3 regions of the Pseudomonas sp. SDO524_S393 genome follow, and region 2 is predicted to be linked to each of the others. Evidence: riboswitches for the same ligand, from Rfam matches in the RefSeq annotation. Region 2 holds a riboswitch; each other region holds the start of a gene.
What was found. Region 2 has a riboswitch for cobalamin ahead of ACW9IB_RS23865 (CbtB domain-containing protein). Riboswitches for the same ligand answer to the same signal wherever they lie in the genome.
Positions count from the first base shown of each region.

Region 1: linked by a shared signal. The riboswitch ahead of ACW9IB_RS23600 (ABC transporter substrate-binding protein) and the one ahead of ACW9IB_RS23865 (CbtB domain-containing protein) in region 2 are both predicted to bind cobalamin.
Region 3: linked by a shared signal. The riboswitch ahead of cobO (cob(I)yrinic acid a,c-diamide adenosyltransferase) and the one ahead of ACW9IB_RS23865 (CbtB domain-containing protein) in region 2 are both predicted to bind cobalamin.

Region 1 is NZ_JBSVVZ010000065.1:5,220-10,540, reverse strand. Features, by position in the region: gene ACW9IB_RS23605 (FecCD family ABC transporter permease) at 1-768, opposite strand, end outside; gene ACW9IB_RS23600 (ABC transporter substrate-binding protein) at 765-1,775, opposite strand; cobalamin riboswitch at 1,893-2,087, opposite strand; gene ACW9IB_RS23595 (aldehyde dehydrogenase family protein) at 2,334-3,716, opposite strand; gene ptrR (putrescine utilization regulator PtrR) at 3,869-4,741, shown strand; gene ACW9IB_RS23585 (hypothetical protein) at 4,789-4,998, opposite strand; gene ACW9IB_RS23580 (amino acid aminotransferase) at 5,098-5,321, opposite strand, start outside.
Region 2 is NZ_JBSVVZ010000066.1:28,241-33,561, forward strand. Features, by position in the region: gene nfuA (Fe-S biogenesis protein NfuA) at 1-17, shown strand, start outside; gene cobM (precorrin-4 C(11)-methyltransferase) at 253-999, opposite strand; gene ACW9IB_RS23855 (cobalamin biosynthesis protein) at 1,069-1,461, opposite strand; gene ACW9IB_RS23860 (CbtA family protein) at 1,458-2,162, opposite strand; gene ACW9IB_RS23865 (CbtB domain-containing protein) at 2,174-2,362, opposite strand; cobalamin riboswitch at 2,460-2,662, opposite strand; gene ACW9IB_RS23870 (hypothetical protein) at 2,789-3,298, opposite strand; cobalamin riboswitch at 3,487-3,686, shown strand; gene cobW (cobalamin biosynthesis protein CobW) at 3,780-4,847, shown strand; gene cobN (cobaltochelatase subunit CobN) at 4,851-5,321, shown strand, end outside.
Region 3 is NZ_JBSVVZ010000071.1:22,593-27,913, forward strand. Features, by position in the region: gene bluB (5,6-dimethylbenzimidazole synthase) at 1-277, opposite strand, end outside; gene ACW9IB_RS24680 (cobyrinate a,c-diamide synthase) at 274-1,644, opposite strand; gene cobO (cob(I)yrinic acid a,c-diamide adenosyltransferase) at 1,641-2,252, opposite strand; cobalamin riboswitch at 2,332-2,579, opposite strand; gene ACW9IB_RS24690 (PQQ-dependent sugar dehydrogenase) at 2,679-3,992, shown strand; gene ACW9IB_RS24695 (C40 family peptidase) at 4,143-4,682, opposite strand; gene ACW9IB_RS24700 (NlpC/P60 family protein) at 4,827-5,321, opposite strand, start outside.

The DNA of each region.
Region 1 (5,321 bases), on a different contig from region 2:
GACAATCGACACCATCACTGCCGTCACCAGCGCCGCACAACCCACCAGCACAAACTGCACACGGCGCACCGGAATGCCGAGGGATGCCGCCGAGTCGCTGCCGAAGGTGAACGCGTCCAGCGCGCGACGGTGCCACAGGCACACCGCCAACCCTGCAATCGCCACCGGCACCGCCAGCCATACCGAGGGCCAGCGTACCCCGCTGAGGTTGCCCAGCAGCCAGAACAGAATGCCCCGGGCTTGTTCGGAACTGGCGGATTTGGTGATCAGGAACGCGGTGAGCGCGTTGAACAATTGCGAGCCGGCGATGCCCGCGAGGATGATCTGGCCGGTGCCGCTGGCCGAACCGCTGGCGCGCGCCAGCAGGATCACCAGCGCAAACGCCGCCATGGCACCGACAAATGCACCCGCCGACAACGACACCAGCCCGCCGCCCACGCCAATCAAGGCCACCAGCACCGCACCGGTGGATGCGCCGGCGCTGATGCCCAGCAGGTACGGGTCGGCCAACGGATTGCGCAGCAGCGATTGCAAAATCACCCCGCAGGTCGCCAGCCCGGCACCGCACGCGGCGGCGACCAGGGCACGGGTCAGGCGGTAGTTCCACACCACGCCCTCGTCGATGGGGTCGAGGACGTAGCCGGCGGCCCACAGTTTATTGGCCAGTACCTGAAACACGACGTCGGGCGAAATGGCGGTTTCGCCGATGGCCACGCCAGCCAGTACCGCGGCCAGCAGCAGGGCCAGGGCGAGTAGGGTGCGCATCATTTGGGCAAGTCGTAGCCGTCGATGGCCGTGGCCAGTTGTTCCAGCCCGTCGAACATGCGAATGCTGGCCTGCAGCGCCAGGGCATCGAGGATGATGATGCGGTTGTTTTTCACCGCGTCCATGTTGCGCGTGACCGGGTCGCTGCGCAGGAAGGCGAGTTTCTTTTCATGGTCGTCGGCGGGGTAGCGGCGGCGGTCCATGCGGGCGATCACGAGGAAGGTGGGGTTGGCCTTGGCGAGGGTTTCCCAGCCGACGGCGGGCCACTCTTCATCGGACTGCACCACGTTATGCAGACCGAGGGTCTGCAGCATGAATTGCGGAATGCCTTTGTGTCCGGCCACGTACGGGTCGCTGGCCATTTCCGAGCTGGAGAACCATACCAGCGCGCTGGCCTGCTTGAGGCCCTTGCTCTGCGCGGTGGCCACCGACTTGGCCAGGCGCGCCTTGAGCTCGTCGTTCAGTTGCTGGCCGCGATCCTGCACGTCGAAAATCTGCGCGAGCTGGCTGATGCTTTTATAGATAGTCTCGATGCGGAACGGCTCCAGGCGCGTGCCATCGGCGCCCACCAGGTTGTCCTTGCCTTCGCAGTCGGAGGGCAGCAGGTAGGTGGGGATCTTCAGCTCGTGGAATTGCTCGCGGGTACCGACCACGCCTTGCGGGCCTACCACCCATTCCAGTTCGGCGGCCACCAGTTGTGGGCGCTTGGCGATCACGGCTTCGAAGCTCGGTTCGTTGTTGGCCAGGCGCTCGATGCTGTCGTTCTGTGCCTTGAACTGCGGCAGCACATTGTTGAACCACAGCGAAGTGCCGACCACTTTATCGCCCACGCCCAGGGCGTAGAGCATTTCGGTGGCAGCCTGGCCGATGGTCACGCTGCGCGCGGGGGCCTGCTGGAAGGTGACGCGTGCGCCGCAGTTTTCCACGGTCAACGGGTACTGGGTGGGCGCGGCCTGGGCCAGGGCGCAGAAGCCGAGGCCGGTGAACAGGGCGGTGACACGTGGCAGCATGGGGGCAATCTCCGTTTGAACCGTACAGTGAGCTGGGGAGGTACGGTAATGGAAATACAGCCATGGACCGCCTGAAGGGCAGGGCAAGGATGTCCTTCCCGGACACCCCGCCGGTTAGTGATCGAGCTTGGGCCGGCAGGTCTCCTGACTCGTGCGTCATCACCACGCTTCGGCCTTCCCGGACAAGGTCCAGTGGCGCTCGGGAGCAGGCTCGGCAGCTACAGTTGCGGGGGCAGTTCCGATTGACGCGGGCGGGCCGCGCTTCGGATTCCCTATTAGTCCCGTTTGGGAACCGGCGCGGTATGGTAGTCGATTGGGCAGGCGATGGGGAGTTTGGGGCGCAGAGAGCTTTTTGTGGTGAGCGGGCTTGTCGAATCGTCGCACCGCCCGCGCTGGGGCGCGAAGCGGCCCCAAAACCAGACAACTGAGTTCTGTCTGGAAGAACGCGGCGACTGGATTAGGGCGGCTGCGCCACCCAGCGCGGGACAAGCCCGCTCACTACAAGAACTTGGCCGCCCTTTGGTTCCTTAACTGACTGGCATTGGGGACAATGCCGGGTTATTTGCGATCCAGCCACACCGTCTGGGCGTTGCAGAACTCCCGCACGCCGAAGTGCGACAGCTCGCGGCCAAACCCGCTTTTCTTGATGCCGCCAAACGCCACCCGAGGGTCGGAGACGCTGAAGGCGTTGACGAAGATCCCGCCGGTTTCCAGCTGGTTGGCGATATGCCGGGCTTTGGCCGCATCGGTGGTGAAGATGCTGGCGGTCAGGCCGAATTCGCTGTCGTTGGCCAGGGCCACGGCGTGGTCGGCGTCGCGGGCGGTGATGATCGACGCCACCGGGCCGAACAGTTCCTGCTTGAACGAGGTCATCTGGTCGGTGACGTTGGCCAGCACCGTCGGCTCATAGTAGTTGCCGGCGCCGGGCACCTTGTTGCCGCCCAGCAGCAGGGTCGCGCCTTCCTCCAGAGTGGCCTGGACCTGGTCATGCAACTCGTCGCGCAGGTCGAAGCGGGCCATCGGGCCGATATAGGTGGTGGCCGAGGTCGGATCACCCATCACCAGTGCGCGGCTGGCTTCGAGGAACTTGGCGGTGAAGGCTTCGGCCACACCGGCTTCGATGATCAGGCGCTTGGCGGCGGCGCAGACCTGGCCGCTGTTCTGGAAGCGACCGATCAGCGCGGCCTGGACGGCGGCGTCGAGGTCGGCGTCGTTGAGCACGATGAACGGGTCGGAGCCGCCCAGTTCCAACACGCATTTTTTCAGCGCGGCACCGGCCTGGGAACCAATGGCGAAACCGGCGCGCACGCTGCCGGTGAGGGTCACGGCGGCGATGCGTGGGTCGGCGATGGCCTTGGACACGCCGTCGTTGGCCACATTGATCACTTCGAACAGACCTTGCGCGAAGCCGGCTTTGCGGAACGCTTGCTGGATCAGGTAAGCGCTGCCCATCACATTCGGGGCGTGTTTGAGTACGTAGGTGTTGCCGGCGAGCATGGTGGGCACGGCGCCGCGCAGCACCTGCCAGACCGGGAAGTTCCACGGCATCACGGCGAGGACAGGGCCCAGCGGGCGGTATTCGATCTGGGCGCTGCCGTTGTCCACCAGGGTTGGTTCCGGTGCGAGCATGGCCGGACCGTGGGCGGCGTACCATTCGCTGAGCCCGGCACATTTTTCGATTTCGGCACGGGCCTGGGCGATGGGTTTGCCCATTTCCAGGGTGATCATTTGCGCCATTTCTTCGGCTTGCTCGCGCAGCGCGGCGGCCAGGGCCAGCAACAGTTCGGCACGCTGACTGACCGGCTGGCGACGCCATGTGCGGAAGGCGCTGGTGGCGCGGTCAAGAGCGGCGTCCAGTTGCGCTGCGGTTTCATAGGGGTAGCTGCCGACGGTTTCGCCGTTGGCGGGGTTGATCGAGAGAGCGTGGGTGGTCGCGTTCATGGCACCGTCCTGCTGAATGAGTAAGTGGGGCTCAGCCTACGGTGCTGGTTCTTTTCTGGAAACTGAATAATATTAAGCAATACATTCTCAAAGTGAGAATGAAGGTTCCCGCGAAGAGCGCGGGAGTGATCACTTCACGATGGGAGAAGGCCGTGGACCTGGTGCAACTGGAAATCTTCAAGGCCGTCGCCGAGCAAGGCAGCATCAGTGCCGCCGCGCAATTGATTCATCGCGTGCCGTCGAATCTGACCACGCGCATCAAGCAACTGGAAGAAGACCTGGGCGTGGCGTTGTTTATCCGCGAGAAAAGCCGCTTGCGCCTGTCCCCGGCGGGGTGGAATTTCCTTGGCTACGCGCGGCGCATTCTCGACCTGGTGCAGGAAGCGCGTGCGACGGTCGCCGGGGAAGAGCCCCAGGGGGCGTTTTCCCTCGGCTCGCTGGAAAGCACGGCAGCAGTGCGCATTCCGGGTTTGCTGGCGGCGTATAACCAGAAACACGCCAAGGTCGAGCTGGACCTGAGCACCGGACCGTCGGGCACCATGATCGAAGGCGTGCTCTCGGGGCGCCTGGCAGCGGCGTTCGTCGATGGGCCGGTGCTGCACGCCACGCTGGAAGGGGTGGCAGTGTTCGAGGAGGAGATGGTGGTGATCGCGCCGCTGCATCACACGCCGATCACCCGGGGGCAGGATGTGGCGGGGGAGAGCATCTATACCTTTCGTTCGAACTGCTCGTACCGGCACCACTTCGAGCGCTGGTTTTCCCAGGATGGCGCGGTGCCGGGCAAGATCTTCGAGATGGAGTCGTACCACGGCATGCTCGCCTGTGTCAGTGCCGGGGCCGGCCTGGCGCTGATGCCGCGCAGCATGCTGGAAAGCATGCCGGGGTTCACGGCCGTCAGTGTGTGGCCGTTGAGCGACAGTTTCCGCATCCTCCATACCTGGTTGATCTGGCGGCGGGGTACGGTGTCGCAGAGTTTGAACAGTTTTGTGAAGTTGTTGGAGGAGCGCGGGTTAGTAACTGCCTAGATCCAATGTGGGAGCGAGCAAGCCCACTCCCACAGTTTTGATCTTCATCAGCCGCCGAATTGCAGGGTGCCCATGGCCAGCTTCGCCATCAGTGCGGACGCACCCAGCTGCACCAGCCACAGTGCCAGGCCGCCTAGAAAGACCCCCAGCGCCACTTGCAGCACCAGGCTCTTCTGGCGCTTGGGTTGCGGCGCGCGTGGGGCGTAGTCATGCAGGTCGTCGCGGTCGGCACGCAGGTCCAGGTCGTCGTTTCTCATAGGGTTCTCACAGCAAAGGGGCGATCACGTTCAGTCTAGGGGCTGGATACGAAAAAGGGGAAGCCATCGGCTTCCCCTCCTGGTGCAGCGGCAGCAGGCTTACAGCACCTGAACGATTGCCTGTGTGACCGCACCAATGTTCGACTGGTTCAGCGCCGCCACGCAGATACGCCCGGTATCCAGCGCGTAGATGCCGAATTCGTTGCGCAGGCGGGTGACTTGCTCAACGGTCAGGCCGGAGTAGGAGAACATCCCACGCTGACGACCGACGAAGCTGAAGTCGTGGCCCGGAGCGGCTTTGGCCAGATCGGCCACCATCTGCT
Region 2 (5,321 bases):
AAAACGCCTACTACTGAGTAAGGCGTTCACTGCGAACGAAAAAACGGCGCCCCGTGAGCGCCGTTTTTTATGCCTGAAATTTAATGCCGTGCACTATCCATCTAACAAAGCAGATCAACTGTGGGAGCTGGCTTGTCGGGTCGCCGCACCGCTGCGATAGCGGCCTATCAGCATACAAATGTTTTACCTGGCATGCCGTTATCGCGGGCAAGCCCGGCTCCCACAGGGGGTTGCGTGGATCTCAGGGCTTGATCAGGGGCGGTAGAGGTGGGCATGGCCTGCGCGGTACAGCGAAGACTCGCTGAAGCTGTCACTGGCCAGCACCCGGCCCACCACAATCAGTGCCGTACGCCGAAAGCCCTTGGCGGCAACCTTCTCGGCAATATCCGCCAGTGTACCGACCACCCAATCCTGATCCGGCCATGTCGCCCGGTGCACCACGGCAATCGGGCAATCTGCGCCGTAATGCGGCAGCAACTCGGCGACGATTTTGTCCAGATGGTTGACCCCCAAGTGGATCGCCATGGTCGTGCCATGCTGTGCCAGGCTGTCGAACGCCTCACCGGCGGGCATGCTGGTTTTATCGGCATAACGGGTCAGGATCACGCTCTGGGCGATGTCCGGCAGGGTCAGTTCCGATTCCAGCAGCGCCGCACAGGCGGATACAGCCGTCACGCCAGGGATGATCTGGAACGGAATGCCAAGCTCGCGCAAATGACGGATCTGCTCGCCGATGGCGCCGTACAGGCTCGGGTCACCGGAATGCACTCGCGCTACGTCCTGGCCTTTTTCATGGGCTGCCTTGATCAGGTCGATGATCTGTTCCAGATGCAATTCGGCGCTGTTGACGACGGTTTCCGCCCGATGACCTTCCAGCACTGCTGCGGGCACCAGGGATCCGGCATAGAGGATCACCGGGCAGTTACGGATCAGCCGCTGGCCTTTGACAGTGATCAAATCCGGGTCGCCGGGGCCTGCGCCGATGAAGTAGACGGTCATGGAAAATCCTGTTGAAAAACGGGCGAGCATGAAAATTGCTCATGATCGGGGTGCGCAATTATCGGGATTTTAGCCGGCGCACGCCAATGCAAAGGTGGCCTGGGCGTTTTTTTTGCGGGTGATCAGCAGGCGGGCAGAAGTCCCCGAAAGGTGTTCGGCCAGGGCCAAGGCGGCGCTTTCGGCGATGCCGTAACAGCCGGTATGGGCGAATGCGACCTCGGATGTGTGACTCAGGCGGTCGGCAAAAACCGCCAGTTGTTCCGCGTTGAAACAGTGCAGCGGCAGTTTCAACGCCTTGGCCAAGGCCAGTATTCCCGGCTCGTCCTTTTTCAAATCGATGCTGGCCAGTGCGGTGATGCTGTTGCGATCAACGCCCCCCTCCGCGAGGGCGTTGTCAAACAGCTCCAGCAGGGCATGAACATCACAGCCCCGCTGGCACCCCAGGCCAACCGCCAGAATCATGCGGCGTATTGATCGTCACGGTTGCGACGGAACAGCCACGCGCTGATCAGGCCCAAGGCCAGCCAGAAGGCGACGTTGGTCAACTGCGAGGCGATCTTGAACTGCGCTTCCAGGGCTTCCGGGGCCAGCATCGAGTGGACTTCCGGTTGCGGGGCTCCGATCACATGCGGCACTGCGAGGATCGCCACGCCCAGTACTTTCAGCAGCCAGTTGCGGCCAAACACGATCAGCGCGATACCGGCGGCGGTGGAGGCGGCGGTGCCGATCCACCAGACCTGACGCTGCGCCAGATCGGCCGCAGCAGTGCCCGGCAGTTCAGGCGGCAGGCCCATGGTGGGCGCCAGCACGAAGGTGGCGTAACCGGCCAGGCCCCACAGCAAGCCTTGTGCGGCGCGGGTCGGTGCGCGCAGGGTGTAGAGGCCGGCAAGCATCAGCGCAAAACCGACGGCGACCACCAGGTTGCCACCGGTGGTGGAGAGCACGCGCTGCCAACCATCTTCCGGCTCCCAGGCCTCGGCATCATGGCTGTGGGCGGCGGCGCCTTCGGCATGCTCATGGGCCACTTCGGTGGCGGCGGGGGCGTTTTCGTAGGTTTCCGCCTGCAGAATCAGTGGGGCGACCCAGAAGCTTTGCAAAAGGGTCAGCAGCAGGGCGGCCAGCAGGCCGGTGAAGCCTGCGGTTTGGGCAATACGCTTGATCATGTCGGCAGGTCTCAGTGGCACGGGAACGCGGCGCTGTGGCGAGTATCGTGAGCAGCGTTGTGTACCGCTTCGATATGGGAGAAACCGGCGAAATACACCAGGCACGCGCCGAGGATCGACGCACCGATGGCGGCGGTCAGGCGTTGGCCGAGAGTGGTGGTGTTGCCTGTGGCGTGCGAAGTGCTGCTGATGATCGACATGGCGCGTCCCTTCAGGGTTTCAGGGTGATACGAGCGCATGAAAACCCCGCGAGCCAGGCACGCAGGGTTCTGAACAGCGCCCGCCCACCGCGGGTTTGTTATCTGATTTTTTCGGGCCGGTCTCCGGGCTTGCGAGGGGCTGTTCGCCTTTGAAAGTGTCGCCTTCCCATGCGTATGCACAGTGGATCTGACGCTTCGCTCGCTTACCGTTGCGGGGGCAGCACCGGACTTGCCATAGGGGTATGGCGTACCGGTTTCCCGTTTCACCCTTTGCAGGGCACCCGAAACAAGACGTGTAGGAGAGCATGGGAGGGTGATGTGCGTCAAACATCTTGGACGGCTGTAATGTTCAAGGTGTTTGACGGATAGAGTTGACCTCAAGGATTACGAGCGATCAATGTTGCTTTTTTGCGGATCAGACCAGCTTTAAAAGCGAGTCTGACCTAACTTGACTCTGCGCTTAGTGGAGGCGTGGCGGATCAAGTAGTCAAGGTTGGCATGATCAAACCTCTCGTCTTGTAATCCTCTTCCGCCAGGTGTCCAGCCCACTCCGATATCCAGTTGGTTAAGAAGCCGGGGGCGTTTGAGGATCTCCTCGGCAATGGCTGAGGCTTCTGGAGAGAAGGTTCTCGTGGTTGGCACCTGACCGGCGGCCTCTTTTAATTCATTGAAGTTTACGTATTCATCGCCCCGCCCGGTTGCATATTCATCGAAGTGTTTCTTCACCTCTTGTAGCAACTGTCGGTCACTGTAGGACCAGACCGGGGGCTTTTGCTCTGTTGTACTTCTCTTTGCCCGAGTTTCGAGGGGGCTCGTGTATGCAGCATGCTGGACCTGAATACTGTCCCGCGGGGCATCAGCTTCTTTCTCGCCTTTGTAGCTCGGCGAGTTAGGTGGCAGGTTGAAGTGGAGCGGGGGAAGTGCCGAAAGTTTCATGTTTGATCCTTTATTGCGTTGGTATGTCTGATGCGCATTGAGTGCTTATGAGCCAGATCTGTGTGGTGCAAGCGTCGAAGTTGTTCCTGGCTGGCTATCAGCAATTGATGCGAGTTGTAAGTTTCATTCGACTGCCGCGGTATGGCGCGAACCTCATGTGTTGGCATTGACCCGCTCTGTGGCACTGCGTAGCCTTGCACCCTTGAGGTTCTCCAGCCCAGGCCGGAGCTAAGAAGGGAACGCGGTCCAAGCCGCGGCTGCCCCCGCAACTGTGAAGGGTTCAACTGACTGCCACGCCACTGCCAAAACGGCGGGAAGGCGCAGCCAGCGCCGGTCGCAAGACCCGCACGCCCCAAGCCAGGAGACCTGCCTCGCAACCGATTTTCTACTTCAACCGGGCGGGGTGATCCGGTGACGAAATCCGCTGCTGCGCGCCGTCGCAGGGCCTATCGTCCCGTATGCCCGCCCCAAAGGGCATCCGATGAAAACACTGGCCAAACTCCCCGTCACCATCGTTACCGGCTTCCTCGGCTCGGGCAAAACCACCTTGCTGCGCCATATGCTCGACAATGCCCAGGGCCGTCGCATCGCCGTGATCGTCAACGAGTTCGGCGAGCTGGGCATCGACGGTGAAATCCTCAAGCAGTGCTCCATCGGTTGCACCGAAGAAGAGGCCGTTGGCCGGGTGTTCGAACTGGCCAACGGTTGCCTGTGCTGCACCGTGCAGGAAGAGTTTTTCCCGGTGATGCGCGAGCTGGTAGCCCGTCGTGGCGACCTTGACCACATCCTCATCGAAACCTCGGGCCTGGCCCTGCCAAAACCTTTGGTACAAGCCTTCCAGTGGCCGGAAATCCGCAGCGCCTGCACCGTCGACGCGGTGATCACCGTGGTCGACAGCCCGGCCGTGGCCGCGGGCACCTTCGCCGCTTTCCCGGACCAAGTCGATGCTCAGCGCAAACTGGACCCGAACCTGGACCACGAATCGCCGCTGCACGAGCTGTTTGCCGACCAACTGGCCAGCGCCGACCTGGTGATCCTCAACAAGACCGACCTGATCAACCCGGAAGACCTGGCCCGGGTACGCCTGGAAGTCGCCGAAGAACTGCCGCCAGCGGTGAAGATCGTCGAAGCCAGCAGCGGTCGTCTGCCGCTGGACGTACTGATCGGCCTGGGCGCCGGCTCCGAAGAGCACATCGATGGTCGTCACAGCCATCACGATCATCACCACGAAGGTGAAGACGACCATGACCACGATCACGACGCGTTCGACTCCATTTCCATCGACCTGCCGCAAGCCGACGAAGCGTTGCTGCTCGACGCCCTGACCCAATTGGTGGTGCAACACGGCATCCTGCGCATCAAGGGCTTCGCGGCCATCCCGAACAAGCCGATGCGCCTGTTGATCCAGGGGGTGGGCACGCGTTTCGACAAGCATTTCGACCGTGCCTGGGGCGCCGATGAAGCCCGCACGACGCGCCTGGTACTGATCGGTCAGGAACTGGATCCGGCGGGCCTCGAAGCGCAACTGCGCGCTGCCCTCAGCGTCTGACCCATGCACCTGCTCAGGACCCAGCCCGGTGGTTTCGTCTCGGACGACAATATTGCCGACCTTGGACAAACCCCCGCCGAACTGGTGATCCTGTGCAGTGGCGACTCCAGCCTGGCGCTGCTGGCCGAAGCGGCCCAGCAGTTGCCCGACGATTACCCCAGCCTGCGTCTGGCCAACCCGATGCAGGTGCAGAACCATGCCTCGGTCGACCTGTATGTCGACGAAGTGCTGCGCCACGCCAAAGTCATCCTGATTTCGCTGCATGGCGGCATCGGTTATTGGCGCTACGGCATTGAGCGCCTGGTGGAGTTGGCTGAACGCGGGGTGCAGCTGATTCTGGTCCCGGGAGACGATCGCCCGGACCCGGAACTCAGCAGCCTGAGCACCGTAGGTGAGCAAGCACGCGACCGTCTGTGGCACTTCCTGCGCCAGGGCGGCTTGGGTAATGCGCTGGATTTCTATCGCTGCCTGGCC
Region 3 (5,321 bases), on a different contig from region 2:
TGAAGTCATCGGAGCGCTCGCCCAGGGCTTCGGCGGTGCGTACGCGCTCTTCTTCCACCAGTTGTTGGATCCGCCCACGCAATTGGCGGTCGCTGATGCGGATAAAGCGCCAGGGCTGCATCAGGCCGACGCTGGGTGCCTGGTGCGCGGCCTGGAGCAAACGCTGCAGCAATTCAGGGGCCACGGTGCCGCCGCTGAAGTGGCGCATGTCGCGGCGTTCGGCGATGGCGCGGTAGATGGCGTCGCGGTCGGCCTGGGGAAAGGCGTTGTCAGTCATGGCCTCTTCGCGGGCAAGCCCGCTCCCACACATGGATCGGTGAGTGCTGTCGAGGGGCAAGCGTGCCCAAGATCCGGCGCAAACAAAGCGGCAACCGCCACCGGATTCGACGGAAAGTAAAAGTGCACGTAAGACGCCGTCATCCGTCCCTGCCGATAGACCGCTTCGGCACCGCGCCCGCCATTGGGGCTCAGGCCGCGGGCAATGGGCTGCCACTCGGTGGTGGTCAGGGAATGGTGATAGGTGTGGCCGCGCAACGTGCCTTCGGGCAATTCGACATTTTGCAGCGCCAGGGCCGCGAGTTTCTTCTGCATCACCGCATCACCCTGCAACAGGCCGACCAGTTCGACATGATTGCCGTCGACATCGGTCAGCGAGTCCAGCAGGTAGAGCATGCCGCCACATTCGGCGAGCAAGGGTTTGCCGGCGGCATGATGGGCGCGGATGGCGTCGAGCATCGGCGTATTTTCCGACAGCGCCTGGTGATGCAGCTCCGGGTAACCGCCCGGCAGATAGAGGCTGTCGGCATCAGGCAATTGGCGATCATGGATCGGCGAGAAAAAGCGCAACTCGGCGCCCATCGCCCGCAACAGGTCGAGGCTGGCGCCGTAAGTGAAAGCAAAGGCTTCGTCGCGCGCCACGGCGATACGCACACCGTCCAGCAAAGGCTCGATCTCGGTCACAGACGGCGCGGCAAAGGCCACCGGCGGCGGCAACGCGACTTCGCAACTGCTGCCCAGCGCCTCGGCGGCGGCGTCCAGGCGCAGGTCCAGGTCATTCAATTCGCTGGCTTGCACCAGGCCCAAGTGGCGACTGGGCAATTCGATACCGGTCTCGCGGGACAGCGCGCCATACCAACGCAGGCCTTCGGTGAGGCTGCCTTCGAGCAACTGCGCATGGCGCAGGGTACCGACGCGGTTGGCCAACACACCGGCGAACGGCAAGTCCGGCTGGTAGCGCGCCAGGCCCAGGGCCAATGCGCCGAAGGTCTGGGCCATGGCCGTGCCGTCGATCACGCCGAGCACCGGCACGCCGAAGTGCCGCGCAAGGTCGGCGCTGGATGGCGTGCCGTCGAACAGGCCCATCACGCCTTCGATCAGGATCAGGTCGGCCTCCCCGGCCGCTTCCCACAACAGGCGACGACTTTCCTGCTCGCCCACCATCCACATGTCCAATTGATACACCGGCGCACCGCTGGCGCGCTCGTGGATCATCGGGTCGAGGAAGTCCGGGCCGCATTTGAACACACGCACCTTGCGCCCCAGGTTGCGGTGCAAACGGGCCAGCGCGGCGGTGACGGTGGTTTTGCCCTGGCCGGACGCCGGTGCGGCGATCAGGACGGCCGGGCAATGACGGGTTTGATTCAAAGTTCGACGCCCTTCTGTGCCTTGATACCGGCCTGGAACGCGTGCTTGAGCATGCCCATTTCTGTGACGGTGTCGCCCATCTCGATCAATTCGGGCTTGGCACCACGACCCGTCACCACCACGTGCTGCATGGGCGGGCGGGCTTGCAGGTCGCTGAGCACCTGATCGAGATCGAGATAACCGTGCTTGAGGGCGATGTTCAGCTCGTCCAGCACCACCAGGCCAATGGAAGGATCTTGCAGCAGCTCGCGGGACACCGCCCAGGCGGCTTCGGCGGCGGCGATGTCGCGCTGGCGGTCCTGGGTCTCCCAGGTAAAGCCTTCGCCCATCACATGGAAACGCACCTGCTCCGGAAAGCGCCGGAAGAACAGCTCTTCGCCCGTGCTGTTACGCCCCTTGATGAACTGCACCACACCGCACTGCATGCCGTGGCCCATGGCGCGGGCCAGCATGCCGAATGCCGAACTGCTCTTGCCTTTGCCATTGCCGGTCAACACCAGCAGCAAACCGCACTCGTTCGGGGAATTGGCGATGCGCTCGTCGATCACGGCTTTTTTACGCAGCATGCGCGCCAGGTGGCGCTCGTCGCGGTCGGGGGAATCAGTCATGGCAGCTCTCCGTTGGGGCTGGACAAAAACGGCGGGCAGGAAAAAGGAACAGCAGACAGCCAAGCATCGCCCACCGTGATGCTGTTGAATGCTTCAGGCCGGTCTCCGGGCTCATGAGTGGCGCTTGCCGGAGCAGGCAGGCCGACGGCGCGCCTTCCCATATCGCACGCGATACAGTGGCTAAAGGCACCGTCTTGACTCATTTACCGTTGCGGGGGCAGCGCCGGATTCGCGGCAGCATGGTGGTCACATGCGCTCGCTCACCGGCTTCCCTGTTTCACTCTGTCGACACATGGGCCACAGAGCACCTGAAACAAGCCGCGAAGGTTAGTGGGTTGGGGGTGGAGCGTCAATTAAAGCCGGCCCTGCGCTTGAACCATCGGACCGCCGTGCACCTCTACTCCTACAGGCATCCAGGAGAACACCATGCATAAAACAAGACTCGCGCTACTGATCATGCTCGCCGGCAGCCTCGCTGCCTGTGGCGAAAGCTCTACCTTGCAGGTTTCCGATGGCACGGGGCCTTCGCCCACGTTACCGGAGCCGAACAAGACATTGATCCCCACCGTCAACATCGCTCCCGCCGTGGGCTGGCCCGCCGGCGCGAAGCCGGTAGCCGCCGCCGGTACTCAGGTCGGCGCGTTTGCCGAGGGCCTGGATCATCCGCGCTGGCTGTACGTACTGCCCAATGGCGATGTGCTGGTGGCGGAAACCAATGCGCCGCCCAAGCCGGATGACGCCACCGGTATTCGCGGCTGGGTGATGGAGAAGGTCATGGGCAGTGCCGGCGCCGGAGTGCCAAGCCCGAATCGCATCACACTGCTGCGCGATGCCGACCACGACGGCATCGCCGAAACCCGCACGGTGTTCCTGGCAAACCTCAATTCTCCGTTCGGCATGACCCTGGTGGGCAACGACCTGTACGTGGCCGACTCGGACCAGTTGCTGCGTTTCCCTTATCAACCGGGGGAAACCTCGATCAAGGAGGCCGGCACCAAGGTCGTCGACCTGCCCGGCGGCACCCTTAATCACCACTGGACCAAAAACGTGGTGGCGAGCAAAGACGGCAGCAAGCTGTATGTGAGTGTGGGCTCCAACAGTAATGTCGGCGAAAACGGTCTGGAGGCCGAACAAGGTCGGGCGGCGATCTGGGAAGTGGACCGTGCCAGCGGCCAGCACCGCATCTTCGCCTCCGGCCTGCGCAACCCCAACGGCATGGCCTGGGAACCGCAAAGCGGCAAGCTATGGACCGCGGTGAACGAGCGCGATGAGATTGGCAGCGACCTGGTGCCGGACTACATCACCTCGGTCAAGGATGGCGGATTCTATGGCTGGCCGTTCAGCTACTACGGGCAGCATGTGGATGTGCGCGTCACGCCGCAGAACCCGGAATTGGTCGCCAAGGCGATTGCGCCGGACTATGCGGTAGGCCCCCACACGGCGTCCCTGGGACTGACCTTTGCCGAGGGCAGCAAGCTCCCGGCGCAGTTCAGCAACGGGGCCTTCATTGGCCAGCACGGTTCGTGGAACCGCAAGCCGCACAGCGGCTACAAGGTGATCTTCGTGCCGTTCGAAGGCGGGCAGCCGAAAGGCCAGCCCGTGGATGTGCTGACCGGGTTCCTCAACAGTGATGAGAAAGCCATGGGCCGGCCAGTGGGCGTGGTGATTGATCAGCAGGGGGGCTTGCTGGTGGCGGACGATGTGGGGAATAAGGTGTGGCGGGTATCGTCGGCCAAATAACCGGTTTGACGAACACCACCAAACCAATGTGGGAGCCGGGCTTGCCCGCGATGCAGGCGCTGCGGTGTGTCGGTCGCATCGCGGTGATGCCATCGCAAGCAAGCCAGCTCCCACACAAGCCCGCCCCCACCTTCAGAGCTTTAAAGGGCCCTAAGGATTGCGCGCCAGATTCCCCGGCAGCACGCGCTTGGCGCTCAGGTACGCATTCTGCCAGTAGGCCTTGTCCAGGGTGTCCAGCTTCACCGTACCGCCGGTTTGCGGCGCATGCACAAAGCGGCCCTCTCCGACATAGATCCCCGCATGACTGACCTGGGAACCACCACCGGTGGCAAAGAACAGCAGGTCACCGGTTTGCAGATTCTCTTCACTCACATCCTGGGCACGCATCACGATCAGCTCGCGGGTGGTGCGCGGCAGGGAAATACCAGCGGCATCGCGGTAGACAAAGCCGATCAGGCCACTGCAATCAAAACCGGAGTCCGGCGTATTGCCGCCCCAACGGTAAGGCGTGCCGACCAGACCCAACGCACGGAAGAGCACGTCTTCGGCAGCCGGCGAGAAATTTTGCGTGGAATAGTTGAACACCGGCTTGGGTTTGACCGCTACAGGAGCGGGCGGCGGTGGACGGTGTGCGCAGGCGCTTAGCAGCGCGGCGCAGAGAATGAGGATCAGGCGGGCCGAGGTCGACATGGGCAGAACAATCCTGGTCTGGATGCGGCTTTCGCTGCCGAACGCTGAAAACCAGAACGCGCAAGCAAAGCTCGCGCGAACGGATTACAACAATATCCAGGGATTCTAGCGCTTACACGTCAAACTTCAAGTATCACTTTAAGTTTACTTGCTGGCGGTGACCGTGGTCGGGGCCATGGCGAGTGCGCGCTTGGCTTCGATGAAGGTCTTGCTCCAGTAGCTGTCGCCCAGACTATCGACTCGAACACCGCCACTGCGACGACTGCTGGAGTGGATAAACTGGTTATCGCCCAAGTAGATACCGGCATGGCTGACACGGCCACGGCCACTGGTACTGAAGAAAAGCAGATCGCCAGGCTTTAGGTTGTTGCGCGCGACCAACGGTGCTTTAACGTTGATCATTTCGCGAGTGGAGCGCGGCAGATTCATGCCGGCCTCTTCACGAAACAGGTAACCGATGAAGCCGCTGCAATCGAACCCGGCTTCAGAGGTACCGCCGAAACGGTACTTGGTACCGATCAAGGACATGCCGCGCTCAAGAATGCTGTCGGCCAGCACAGGCAACTGGTAAGGCTTGTTGCTGGCGAAGTTGGTCAGTTCTTCCTCGGTTGCCACTTCCTCTTCATAAACGGAAGCAGA